2 linked regions of the Roseibium sp. Sym1 genome follow. The protein of the gene in region 2 interacts with the protein of the main gene of each other region in a pairwise test. Links are inferred from orthologs where the notes say so. Each region holds a gene or a part of one and is shown on either strand. Other genes may lie near its edges.

Evidence for each region.
Region 1: the proteins of O6760_RS17045 (region 2) and lpdA interact in binary tests that used the Escherichia coli proteins (3 or more experiments, as listed by UniProt). The link is inferred for Roseibium sp. Sym1 from one-to-one orthologs.

The regions. Positions count from the first base shown.
Region 1 is NZ_CP114786.1:1,021,203-1,027,780, forward strand. The notes cover bases 1,685-4,514. They hold lpdA (dihydrolipoyl dehydrogenase), read right to left. Parts: upstream 3,887-4,514; coding sequence 2,483-3,886; downstream 1,685-2,482. Other genes in these bases: O6760_RS04625 (hypothetical protein), read right to left, coding at 1,685-2,316; O6760_RS04635 (SDR family oxidoreductase), read right to left, coding at 3,931-4,514. Also shown: O6760_RS04620 (methyltransferase domain-containing protein), read left to right, coding at 45-821; more of O6760_RS04625, read right to left, coding at 835-1,684; more of O6760_RS04635, read right to left, coding at 4,515-4,689; O6760_RS04640 (caspase family protein), read right to left, coding at 4,709-6,133; O6760_RS04645 (LysE family translocator), read right to left, coding at 6,180-6,578. UniProt on the Escherichia coli protein: Lipoamide dehydrogenase is a component of the glycine cleavage system as well as of the alpha-ketoacid dehydrogenase complexes.
Region 2 is NZ_CP114786.1:3,758,134-3,764,931, reverse strand. The notes cover bases 1,668-4,717. They hold O6760_RS17045 (ATP-dependent helicase), read right to left. Parts: upstream 4,387-4,717; coding sequence 1,948-4,386; downstream 1,668-1,947. Other genes in these bases: O6760_RS17040 (FAD-dependent monooxygenase), read right to left, coding at 4,505-4,717; O6760_RS17050 (tetratricopeptide repeat protein), read left to right, coding at 1,668-1,906. In the rest of the region: O6760_RS17060 (hypothetical protein), read left to right, coding at 1-142; O6760_RS17055 (50S ribosomal protein L11 methyltransferase), read right to left, coding at 308-1,198; more of O6760_RS17050, read left to right, coding at 1,340-1,667; more of O6760_RS17040, read right to left, coding at 4,718-6,112; NAD-dependent DNA ligase LigA, read right to left, coding at 6,178-6,798. UniProt on the Escherichia coli protein: A helicase with DNA-dependent ATPase activity. Unwinds DNA duplexes with 3'-5' polarity. Translocates on single-stranded DNA with 3'-5' polarity. Initiates unwinding more efficiently from a nicked substrate than double-stranded DNA.

The sequences.
Region 1 (6,578 bases), 2.7 Mb from region 2 along the record:
TGTCCCGGTCAACCGGCGCCGACGACATCGCGGAAAGGCGAACCATGCTGACATTCAACGCGCGTACGACAAAACTCCTTGAGAACGCCTATCAGGGCGCCGACTTCAGCCGCCGCCGCCGGGCGTCCTTCGACGCCCTCAATCCTCGGCCGGGCGAGACCATCGCCGATATCGGCTGCGGCAACGGCATGCTGACCCTGGAACTTGCGCGCGCACTCGGGGAAGAAGGACGCGTCATCGGCATCGATCCGAGCGAGGACATGCGCACCGCCGCAATCGAGCGCTGCGCGGACTGGTCCAACACAGCCTTTCACGACGGCACGGCCACAACAATGCCCCTTGAAAGCGGCTCGGTCGACAAAGCGGTGTCCCTGCAGGTGTTCGAGTATCTCGACGACCTCCCGGGGGCCGTCGCCGAAGCCCGGCGCATCCTGAAACCCGGTGGCCGGCTGGTCGTCGGCGACATGCACTGGGACACGATCACCTGGTTCAGCGACGATCCGGAACGCATGCGCCGGATGATCGTGGCCTGGGACGGACATCTGGTCGAGCGCTGCATTCCGGCGGTGCTGCCGCCGGTCCTGCGCGACGGCGGCTTTGTCATCGACGACGTCCTGCCCGTTCCCTTCAGCGCCACCGGGCTCCACCCGGACGGTCTCGCCAACATGCTGATCCACCTGATAGAACCCTATGTCGTGAAGAAGGACCAGGTTCCGGCCGAGGAGGCCAGGGCATGGGCCGAGGAACAGCAAGCGCTTTCGGACGCGGGCCGTTTCTTCTTCTCGATCACCCATTTCGTGATTTCGGCACGGAAGGCCTGACCAAGAGCGCATATCAGTGCGTCGGAACGGGCCGTCGAGAATTCTCCGCGCCCAGGTCTTCAACCATCACGTTGTCCCCGTTTCGCTCCAGCCGCAGCATGGTCCAGCGCCTTTGCGGCAGGTTGCAGGACTGGCGGCCGAGTAGGCAGGGGATCTGAGGTACATGGCGGTAGTCCGGTTCCGGCCAGACCCGCTCGGCAATGTCGTGCCGGCCCTTCAGGTAACCGAGAAGCGTGTATTCGCTCACATACCAGACGTCGCCGTCCTTGATGTCGTTGATGCCGGTGGGCCGTCCTTTCGGAAAGGTCCCGCCCCAGGTCCAGGCGAGGGCACCGTCGGTCTGCTGGTCGAGATAGTGCTGCGCCATGACCTCGTCTATGAAGACCCGCCCACCGCTCTCAAGGTCCTGCCGGTAGGTGGACAGGACCGCATCGAGGTTGCCGGCATCTTCGGAGAAGATCCGGAAACTGATGAAATTGACGGAAAGGACAAGCACCAGCAGCAATGCGGCCGCCGCCTTCAGCCTGTTCCAGCGCCTCGCCAGAACAGCATCCATGGCGACCAGGAACACCATCGAGGCGGCCAGGTTCCGGATCAGGGCCTTGTCGTGCAGGAAAGCGCCGATGGCCTGCCCGGCGGCCAGCGCCAGGCACAGTGCGGCGGGAACGCGGGCCTTTCGCCAGACCAGAACGCCGGACACCGCCGCAAAGGCAATCGCCCGGACCAGGGCTTCATCGTTGATGCCACCGCCGGTTGAGCGGCTGGCGTGATACGTGAACTGCTCCAGAAACTCGGTGAATTCAAAATCAGCGGACACCGCGAAGACGGCAAGCGCGATGACGAGCGCTGCCACGCCCTCCGCCATCACCCGGACAAGAGAGGCCTGGCGGGAGGCAAGCCGCCAGATCTCGATCACCGCGATTGTCCCGAGGCTCCAGGCAAACAGGGCGGGGGCCGCCAGAGGCGCAATGCCGAAAAGGGCCTTGCCGAATATGCTGCCGGCGGTCTCCAAAGACGTTCCGAAGCGGACGCCTATGACTGCCCTGATCAAGAGCGGCACCGAGACCAGGAGCGCGACCATGAAGATCAGCGACCCGGTCAGTTCCAGCCGGAAACCTGCGACCGTATACATCGGCGCGAACAGGAGCGGCGTGAACAGGGCCGCCAGGCGCAGGTTCAGCTTGAGGCAGACGAGCACGAAGGCCAGGCTGGTCAACGCGTAACAGAGGAACTCGTAAAGAACGAGTGTTGCCGTCTCCGCCCCCACCCCGGCAAAGAACCAACCGGACAGGATCAGATGCAGACGCGGCTGAAGGTGATAGTTTTCAAGCCCCGGGAACTGCACCGCCAGCAGGGAATTCCAGTGGCGGCCGGTCTCGGCGACTTCCATTGCCCAGGGGACGAAAAAGAGGTCGTCCACATTGGGGATCGTCCCCTCCGGCCAGAAAAAGACCAGTCCGCACAGGACCGGCAGGACGAGACCCGCAACGAGCAACAGCCCTCCTGTTGAAGAGGCCGACATTCCGGTCCGCGTGATGTGTTCCCGTTCCAAGCGACACCTGATCCGAAGAAAAAGAAAAGCCGGAGGCTCTTATCTCCCAAGAGCCTCCGGCTTCCAACCTGTTTTCGTGCAAGCCGCCCGAAACGCACGGCCAGGCCGGTTACGAGTGGATCGACTTCGCGAAGGCGCCGAGCGCGGCCTCCTTCACGGCTTCCGACATGGTCGGATGCGCGTGGCAGGTGCGTGCCAGATCTTCCGAAGAGCCGCCGAACTCCATCAGGACGGCGGCCTCGTGGATCATCTCGCCGGCGCCGAAGCCGACAATGTGCACACCCAGGACCCGATCGGTCTTGGCATCGGCCAGAACCTTGGCGAAGCCGTCGGTCTTGTTCATCGCGCGTGCCCGGCCGTTGGCCGAGAAGACGAACTTGCCGGTCTTGTACTCGACACCGGCCGCCTTCAGCTCTTCCTCCGTCTTGCCGACGGAAGCGACTTCCGGCTGGGTGTAGACCACACCCGGAATGACGTCGTAATTCACGTGACCGGCCTGGCCTGCCAGGATTTCGGCAACGGCAACACCCTCGTCCTCGGCCTTGTGGGCCAGCATCGGACCGGCGACCACGTCGCCGATGGCGTAGATGCCGTCGACATTGGTCTTGTAATGGCCATCGATCTGGACACGGCCCCGGTCGTCCAGCGCAACACCCGCGCCATCGAGGCCAAGCCCCTCGGAATAGGGCCGGCGGCCGATGGCGACCAGCACGATATCCGCGTCAATGGTTTCCGCATCGCCGCCCTTGGCCGGCTCGACCGTGACAGCGAGGCCCTTGCCCTTCTTCTCGACGCCGGTGACCTTGGAGGACAGCTTGAACTCCATGCCCTGCTTTTTCAGCATGCGCTGGAAGTTCTTGGAGACATCGCCGTCCATCGGCCCGAGAATCTTGTCCATGAATTCGACCACGGTGACCTTGGACCCAAGGCGGTTCCAGACGGAACCGAGTTCCAGGCCGATCACGCCGCCTCCGACGACGACGAGCTTGCCCGGCACCTTTTCCAGTTCCAGCGCACCGGTGGAGGACACGACCTGCTTCTCGTCGATCTCCACGCCCGGCAGCGGCATCACGTCGGAGCCGGTGGCAATGACGATGTTCTTCGTTTCAAGGACATTCGCCTTGCCGTCCTCGGCCGTGACCTCAACCTTCCCGGCGGCAAGGATCTTGCCGGTGCCCGCGTGGACGTCGATCTTGTTCTTCTTCATGAGGAAGGAGATGCCGTTCACATTGGCGTCGACCACGTCGGACTTGTGCTTCATCATCGACGGCAGGTCGAGCTTCGGCTTGTTCACCTTGATGCCGATTTTCTCGAAACCGTGCCCGGCTTCCTCGAACATCTCCGAGGCATGCAGCAGCGCCTTGGAGGGAATGCAGCCGATGTTGAGGCAGGTGCCGCCGAGCGTCGCCCGTTTCTCGACAACGGCTGTCTTCAGGCCGAGCTGCGCGGCCTTGATCGCGCAGACATATCCGCCGGGGCCGGTTCCGATGACGACAAGATCATATTGGGACATTTTGGGTCGCCTTTGCCTCTTTCAATTCAGGTTCAACAAGATGGTTAGGGAAGGATAGCCCGCCCGCCGGAGACATCGAGGATGGCCCCGGTCGTGTAGCTGGACTGGTCGGATAAAAGCCACAGGATCGCGTCGGCCACCTCATCGGCGGATCCCGCGCGTTTCATCGGCAGCCTGGACCGGAGCTGGGCAACACGGTCGGGGGCACCGCCGGACGCATGAATTTCCGTGTCGATGATGCCGGGGCGAATGCCATTCACCCTGATGCCCTCGTCGGCCACTTCCAGCGCGAGCCCCACCGTCATCGTGTCGATGGCGCCCTTGGCCGCCGCATAGTCGACATACTGGTTGGGCGCACCGAGCTTGGACGCCGCCGAGCCGAGATTGACGATGACGCCGCCCGCGCCGCCGTGTTTCGTCGACATGCGTTTCACCGCCTCGCGGGCACACAGGAACGCACCGATCACGTTGATGGAGAACATCCGGGTGAGACGTTCGACCGTCATTTCATCAACCCGCTGCGACAGGTCGACGACACCCGCATTGTTGACGAGCGCCACCAGCGTGCCGAGCCTGTCGGCTTCCGCAAACAGGTGCAGCACATCGGCCTCGTTCTGGACATCTCCCTGAATGGCAACGGCCTTGCCGCCGGCCTCGACAATCTCCGCAACAAGCGTGTCCGCCGCAAAGGCGTTCTGCGCATAGTTGACGATCACCGTATGTCCCAGGTCTGCAACTTTCCGGCAGACGGCGGCACCGATCCCGCGGCTTCCGCCCGTTACCAAAACAACTTTGTCAGCCATCAATCGTCACCACGGGTTCCTATTGCCCTTTCATCAGGGTCAGTTCCTCGGCGCCGCGGCCACCGCCCCAAAGGCCTTTCAGCCGGCCGTCGTCCGACAGGGCATAGACAACAGGCGTGTCGTCACCCCAGTCGACCCGGAGCACATTGCCGTCCAGCTCTCCAACACCGCGATAGCCCGATGCACCGACTTTCCAGACCAGCGTGTATTTGCTGCCCTGACGCGACAGTGCCACGGTGCCGGTGTAGGTGGAGCCATTGGGATTGCGGCCGGAGACGGCATAGGTGCCTTCCGCCAGGACCAGGGAACTCTGGGCCGCGCGCGCGTAGAGAGACAGCTGTTCCGTCGCCGACCCGTCGGCCCATTCACCGTCCAGGTTGTCGTTGCCGCTGAACGTGTAGACGACGGGGTGCTTGGCGCCCCAGTTGACCACCAGCATGCGGCCGGCGAATTCACCGACCCCGGTGAAAATGTCCTTGCCGATCCACCAGGTGAAACGGACCTTTCCCGCGTCCGGCCCCTCTTCCGGCGTGATCGCCATCATGCCGTCATAGACCGTGCCGTTCGGATTGGTGCCCTGGACCCGGTAGATGCCCGAGATCCGGCGTGCCGGCCCCGAGCGCGCGAGACTGTCCTGCAGCGCCTTGCCGAGAGAGGAAACGGCCGCCACCTTGGTGGTCGCCGTGGTGTCCCCGGCCTGCGGGACGAAGGTGAAATCGCCGAAGAAGGACGAGGAGATCCACGGCGTCTGCCGGCCGTCCGTTTCCTGGAAGACCCCCTTCAGCGTGCGTTTGAAGGTCTGTTCCAGGTTGAGCGCGGGCGTTTCGATCGCGCTGGCCAGATGCTTGGTATAGGGGCTGTTGTTGCCCTCGCCATCCAGCGCCACGCCGCCGGGCGAGGTCGAATAGGACACAAACAGGCGCGCGGAACTGTCGATGCGGGTCAGGCCCCGGGTGGATCCGGTCAGCGGGTTGTTGCGGCAGGCATCGAGCACGACGATGTTCAAGCCCTCATGGGCCGATGTCATCACGTCGACCGCCTCGCTCACGGCGAAGGCATCGTCGAGCAATGCTTCCCTTTCGGCAATGTTACCACCGACAGGCAGCAGGTAGTTCTCGCCGTCCTTCTGGATGCCGTGACCGGCATAGTAGAACAGGCCTACACCACCTCTTTGCCGGAGCTTGTCGCCAAAGGCCCGGATCGCCTCGTCCATTGCGGGCCTGCCGGCATCGGTCTGCAGAATGACCTCGAAACCGGCGGCCTTGAGCGCCCTCGTAATGGCAACGGCATCGTTCACGGGATTGGCAAGCGGCGCATAGTCGTAGGCGGCATTGCCGATGACAAGCGCCGTGCGCGGCTGCTCGGCCTGCGCGGCTGCGTGTTGAACGACCAGAGTTCCGACCAGGAAAACAATCGCCAGAAGATGACGCAACAACCTGCTCATTCCCGTGCCCTCCCGATGCTTGTGCCCTATCCCGGCGTGGCTGTTGTTACTGTTCCGCCAGGGCCAGCCGCAGGCCGAACCCGGCGAAGGTCGCCGCTACCGTCCGGCGCATCCAGACCATGACACGATCGCTTTTCAGGACTTTCTCGCCGATCAGGGCGGCAAAGAGACCGTAGACGACGAAGACCCCGAAGGTCATCGCCATGAAGACCCCGCCCATCAGCAGCATATCGAGCGTCGGACTGGCGGCGGCGGGGCTGACGAATTGCGGCAGGAATGCCAGAAAGAACACCGTCAGCTTGGGATTGAGAATGTTGATCAGAAAGCCGGTGCGCGCGGTCGCGACAAAGCTCTTGCGCGCGCTCCTGTCGGCTTTCAGCTCCAGCGGACCGCTGTCCTTCAGCGTCTGCCAGGCGAGATAGAGAAGATAGGCAACCCCGGCATA
Region 2 (6,798 bases):
CCGCATGATTGAAGCCCGTTCGGCCCAGGCCCGCCGTTATGTCAACGGCTACCTGCTGTCTCTGGACGATGCCACCCTGGCGGCGCACGGCTATGACCGCGACCAGTTGGAACGCGAAGGCTCCACGACCCGCGGTTTCTAAGGGGCTCAGGACGTTTTACGACGAAAACACTGTGCACTGGAAAAGGCCCGCCGCTTCAAGCGGCGGGCCTTTTCGTTTGTTGCCAACTCGCTCCGTCATTCCGGGTGTCTGCAGCGTCGCTGCACTTGTCCGGAATGACCGACCGAGGACTTTTTCACGCCCTTCTCACGCCGCCTTGCGGCCGCGCACCAGCGTCAGCGTCAGCCAGCCGTCCTTTTCACGGCGCCGGTCCAAAACAAATCCCTGGCAGCGATAGGCGAACAGGATTCGCGGACCGTCCTCGACCCTGAGGCCGGACAGGACGAGCGTCGCCGTTCGCGTCATGTGTTCTCCGATGGACCTGGACATCCTCATGAGCGGCCGCGCCAGGATGTTGGCGATCACCAGGTCGAACGGCCCGTAGACCCGGAACCGCCGGTCTTCCATGCCGTTTGCGGTAAATCCCTTCACCAGGTGGGACGCGCCGTTGAGCCGGGCGTTTTCCAACGCCGTCTGTGTCGCGACCGGATCGATGTCGGTCGCCAGCACGCTCTGGCGGCCCTTCAAGGCAGCCGCGATGGCCAGAACACCCGTGCCCGTCCCCAGATCCAGGATCCTGTCATATTCGCGCAGGGACAACAGCCGGTCGATTTCCTCCAGGCAGCCTGCTGTGGTGCCGTGATGCCCTGTGCCGAAGGCCAGCGCCGCCTCGATTTCCAGGCCGATGGCACCCGGGACGACCTTGTCCCGGTCATGGCCGCCATGAACGATGAACCGGCCGGCCCGGACCGGTTTCAGGCCTTCCAGGCTCTTTTCCACCCAGTTGATATCCGGCAGCTCCTCGGCTTCCAAAGGGGCTGCGAAAGCGTCGGCCCCCACCCGGTCGCGCACAAGGGTGGCCGCTTCGTCCGGTTTCATGCCGAACAGCAGAATCTCGGCCGACCAGATTCGACCGTCCGGCGACGCCTCGTAGATGGTTACCGGATTGCCGTCATCCTCGAAGGCGCGCTCCAGGATTTCGGAAATCCGTTTGGCTTCCAGTTCTTCGGCTGTGATCCGCACCCGGATGGTATTCATGACCGCAATTGCTTTCGCTTGTTGGCTTCAAAGCGTGCGGTATAACGGCAAGACGGTCAGCAAACCAGCGTCTTGAGGTCAAAAGGCTGGGCAAATCGGCGCCGCGCCCCATTTCTACATCCAGCAGAAAGGAACAGTGCCATGTCGCCCCTCCCACCCCTTGCCCGGCTTTGCAGGAGCTTGCGCCCGGCCGTGCTTGCCTTGTTCGGTCTTGCTGTCCTGATGTCGCCTGTTTCATCCGCTCCCGACAGGGAGCCCCTGTTCGAGGCCCTGAAAAACGCCCCGAACGAGCTTGAAGCAGAAAAAATCGAGAACGAGATCTGGAAATCCTGGCTGGAATCCGCACCGACACCCGAAATTCAGGCCAAGCTCGAGCAGGCTATGGAACGGCGAAACGTCTATGACTTCCAGGGTGCAAGGGACTTGCTCGACGAGGTCATTGCGGAAGCGCCGGACTATTCCGAAGGCTGGAACCAGCGTGCCTACGTGCTGTTTCTCCAGGGCAATTACGAAGCCAGCCTGGAAGACATCGAGCGGGCGCTGGAACTTGAACCGCGCCATTTCGGCGCCCTCTCCGGCAAGGCCATGATCTTCATGACCCTTGGCCGCGTGAAACTCGGGCAAAAGGCCCTGCGCGAAGCTGTCGAAATCCACCCCTATCTGAAGGAACGCAACATGCTGATCCAGCCCAGTGGCGTGGATCTTTAGTCGGCCACCTTCGGGTGGCCGGTTCCTGTCAATTCATCGGTTCAATGCCGCTCGACGAAGCTGTCGATGACCTTTTTCACCCCGGCCTTCTCAAAATCGATGGTCAGCTTGTTGCCCTCGATCGACTTGATCGCGCCATAGCCGAACTTGATGTGGAAGACCCGTTCGCCAAGGGAATAGTCCGACGGGGTGTCACTGACCGACTTGGCCACCAGCTCGCCCTCAATGGTCAGCGGGCCCTGGCGTTTCTGGCGCGCGGACTGGTAGCCGCGTCCGCCGCCGTCCGAAAAGCCGTCCGAGGACTTGCGGTTGCGCTGTGCCCGCTTCCAGCCCGGTGTCGAATAGCTGCCGCCTTCGAAGGGATCGTGGCTGTCGAAACGCGAGGGGCCATAGCCGCCACCGGCATAGCCGCCGTAATTGGAGGACGGCTCGGCGATCTCGACATGATCGGGCGGCAATTCGTCCAGGAAACGTGACGGCACGGTCGATTGCCAGAGCCCGTGAATGCGCCGGTTGGAGGCGAAATAGAGCTTGGCGCGCTTCTTGGCACGGGTGATGCCGACATAGGCCAGCCTGCGTTCCTCTTCGAGGCCGGCCCGGCCGCTCTCGTCCAGGGCACGCTGATGGGGAAAGAGCCCCTCTTCCCAGCCAGGCAGGAACACCGTGTCGAATTCCAGGCCCTTGGCGGAATGCAGCGTCATGATCGAGACCGCATCGCTGGCATCGGCGCTGTCCCGGTCCATGACCAGCGAAATATGCTCCAGGAACCCGGCAAGGGACTCGAACTCCTCCATGGAGCGGATCAGTTCCTTCAGGTTGTCGAGCCGGCCCGGCGCTTCCGCCGACCGGTCCAGGCGCCACATTTCCGTGTAGCCGCTTTCATCCAGGATGATTTCGGCAAGTTCGGTGTGCTTGATCTGGTCGAGCTGACGGCGCCAGCGCTCGAAATTGTCGAGCACGGTCTTGAGCGCATTGCGCGGTTTGGGCTTGAGCTCTTCGGTATCGATCAGTTGCGCGGCCGCCTGCATCAGCGGAATACGCTCGGCGCGGGCAAGGCCATGCACCAGTTTCAGCGTGGCATCACCAAGACCGCGCTTGGGCGTGTTGACGATGCGCTCGAACGCCAGATCGTCGGCCGGTTGCGCGACACAGCGGAAATAGGCCATGGCATCGCGGATCTCCATGCGCTCATAGAAGCGCGGACCGCCGATGACGCGGTAGTTCAGGCCGAGCGTGACGAAACGGTCTTCGAACTCGCGCATCTGGAAGGAAGCGCGTACCAGCACCGCGATCTCGTTGAGCGCGTGGCCCTTGGACTGCAGCGCCTCGATCTCGTCGCCAATGGTGCGGGCTTCCTCTTCCGAGTCCCAGACCGAGGCGACCGAAACCAGGTCGTGATCCGGTTCGTCGAAATCGGTGAACAGCGTCTTGCCGAGCCGGCCCTCATTGAAGGCGATCAGGTGGGAAGCGGCGGCCAGAATGTGGCTGGTCGAGCGGTAGTTCCGTTCCAGCCGGATTACTTCCGCGCCCTTGAAGTCGTGCTCGAAGCGCAGGATGTTGTCGACCTCCGCCCCGCGCCAGCCGTAGATCGACTGGTCGTCATCGCCGACACAGCAGACATTCGGATTGCCCTGGGCGAGCAGCCGCAGCCACAGATACTGGGCGATGTTGGTGTCCTGGTATTCGTCGACCAGCATGTAGCGGAAGCGGCGCTGATAGTCCTTCAGCACATCCGGGTGGGTCTTGAACAGCGTGATGACATGCAGGAGCAGGTCGCCGAAGTCAGCCGCGTTCAGGATCGACAGGCGCTCCTGGTATTCCTCGTAGAGCCTGCGGCCCTTGCCGTTGGCGAAGGCCCGCGCCTCGCCTTCCGGAACGTCCTTCGGCGTCCACGCCCGGTTCTTCCAGCTGTCGAGCATGCCGGCGAAGGCCTTTGCCGTCCAGCGCTTGTCGTCCAGCCCCTCGGCCTGGATAATCTGCTTGATCAGCCGGATCTGGTCGTCGGTGTCGAGGATCGAGAACGAGGATTTCAGGCCGACCAGCTCGGCGTGTTTCCGGAGGATCTTGACGCAGATCGAGTGGAACGTGCCGAGCCAGGCCATGCCCTCGACATTGCCGCCGACAAAAGCGGCAATACGCTCCTTCATCTCGCGCGCGGCCTTGTTGGTGAAGGTCACCGACAGAATTTCCGACGGCCGTGCCAGCCCGGTCGCAAGGATGTGGGCGATGCGTGTGGTCAGCACCCGGGTCTTGCCGGTTCCCGCACCGGCCAGCACCAGGACGGGACCTTCCGTGGTTTTCACGGCCAGCCGCTGTTCAGGGTTGAGACCGGTCAGATAATCCGGCGCCCGCCGCGCCGCCATGGCCCGCGCGGCAATCCCCCCCTGCGGGCGCTCGGGCACTGGCGCGGGCTCGGCCCGTGTCCCGACAGGCTGAAAGGGATCGTCAAATGGATCGTCGTACCCGTCCGGGTCGGTCATGGTTTACTGGTCCGGTGTATCTTGAGCGCTCTTGGAAAAGAACAATATAGCAACAAAGCGGCGCTGGCGAGGCGGGATCAGGGGATTTGGTGGGGACAAAAAACCCGTTTTCCGGCCTTTACGGCACCATACCGGTGACAGCCCCGGACAGAGCGGTCTCAAGAACAGCCTGCAATCCGGCAACATCCCCGACATCATCCTGCCGTGTTCCGATCCGCCCGTCAGGCCGAATCCACATCGCACAGCGCTCGATGATGCCAAGGCGATTATGGGCTTTCAACTCCAGATCCGTCAGGAGGACAGCAGGCTCATGGCCGAGGACGGTCCTGGCTGCGGCACCTTCGATGCTCCTGGCAACGACGCGGAGCGAAAGGCGCTCCCCGGATGATCGGCAAAGCTCGATCGCCGACCTGACAAGCCGTTCCGCTTCCACGCCGCCATCGCCGATGAACAGTAGGATGGTCTGCCCGACCGAACCAAGATGGCCTGTCAGGTATCCGTTCTGACCATCCACGCCGGACACCCGGACATCCGTGGGCAACAGTTCGCCCGGGCCCGGCCCGAACTCGGGCCTGGGACCGGCGACCGCCGGGCTCTCGCCATAAGTTCCCAGAACGGCCTCGTACCCCGTGCCGCCATTTGCAAGATAATGTGTGAGCGTCACGGCAAACCTGCGGAATGCCCGGGACCGTTCAGCCGGGTCCGCAATGGAGAAAAGATCGTCATTTTGCTGGCTGAGAGCGATTGCCGCCTCCGCGGCGGGGCGTCGCTCGCTCTCATAGGTGTCGAGCAGCTCGTCGCCGGCCTCGCCCTTGACCGCCGCGGCCAGTTTCCAGCCCAGATTGAGTGCGTCCTGGATACCGCTGTTCATTCCAAGGCCGCCGCTTGGTGACATGGCATGGGCGGCGTCTCCCGCAAGGAACAGCCGTCCCTGGCGGAACCTCTGCGCCAGTTTCGCCACGCTGTGGAACGCAGTGTCGTTCAGGGCGGGCCCCAGGTGCACGGATGGCAGATGCTCACGGAAGAAGTCCCTGATCCTGCCCCAGCTGTCCGAACTCGGCCCGGCGGACAACGAATAGATCCGGAAGACTTCCCTGGTTCTATACACCGCAACAAGAAGAGATTCGAAATACAATATCCCCTGCGTGTCCCTGTAGGGCCATCCCTCGATCTGGACGTCCAGGACGTGCCAGTACAGTGAGCGCTCGTGCCCCTCAAAACCGATACCCGCATCCCGCCGCAGCGAACTGTGGACACCGTCGCAGGCGATCAACCAACCGGTTTCAACATTCTCCTCGCGCCCTGCCCGGTTCTTGAGCGTAGCGCAAACCCCGTTTTCCGATTGAACGAAGCCTGTCAGATCAAGGCCCCGTTCCACAACGGCTCCGAGCGCTTCCAGCCTGGCCGTCAGAAGCGGCACCAGCCGGTCTTCACCCAGATTCATGTGCCACGGCCAGCGCTCGCTTGGCGACATGGCGGTTGCCAGGATCCGGCCTTCGAAGGAGTAGGACATCGCTTCGACCGGAATGCCTTCGTCAAGAAGCTGTTCAAGAAGGCCCATCCGTTCGGCAGCGACAAGGGTGGAGGGTTTCAGAACAAAGGCGCGCGGGTTTGCCGGCGGAAGCGGATCCCGGTCGACAACGCGGATCCGGATGCCGCGGCGGGCAAGTTCAATGCCGAGGGCAAGACCTGTCGGGCCGGCTCCACAAATGAGAACATCCGTCAATCTTGACCTCCAGCTTCGACACCTCGCAACGACATGCAGTCAAGGGCGATATCCCCGTAAGGAGCTCACGCCCCGACAAGCTCGAACCAGTCGTCCTCGGAAATCACCTCGATTTCCAGTTCCTGGGCCTTCTTCAATTTGGAGCCGGCACCCGGACCGGCGACCACGAGATCGGTCTTTTTCGACACGGATCCTGAGGTCTTGGCGCCGAAGCGTTCGGCCATGGCCTTGGCCTCGTCCCGCGTCATGCGTTCAAGTGAACCGGTAAACACAACGGTCTTGCCAGCGACCGGCGACCCGGAGGCGTCGATCTTTTCCGGGTCCTTCGGACGGACTTCGGCAAGCAACGCGTCGAGCTGATCACGGTTATGCTGTTCGGCGAAGAATTCCACCAGCGCCTCGGCGACGATATGGCCAATGCCGTCAATGTCGTTGAGCTCCGCAAAGGCCTCGCCGGCCTCGTCCTGGGCGGCCTGCATGGCCTTGTAGAAGGCGTCCCAGGACCCATAGGCGCGCGCCAGAAGCTTGGCGTTGCCCTCGCCGACATGGCGGATGCCGAGCGCGAAGATGAAGCGGTGCAGGTCGATGTCGCGGCGGGCGTTGATCGCCTCGAACAGGTTCTTCGCCGAAACCGCCCCCCAGCCCTCGCGGTTGCGCAGCTTGGTCAGGGAGCGCTTGTCGCGCTC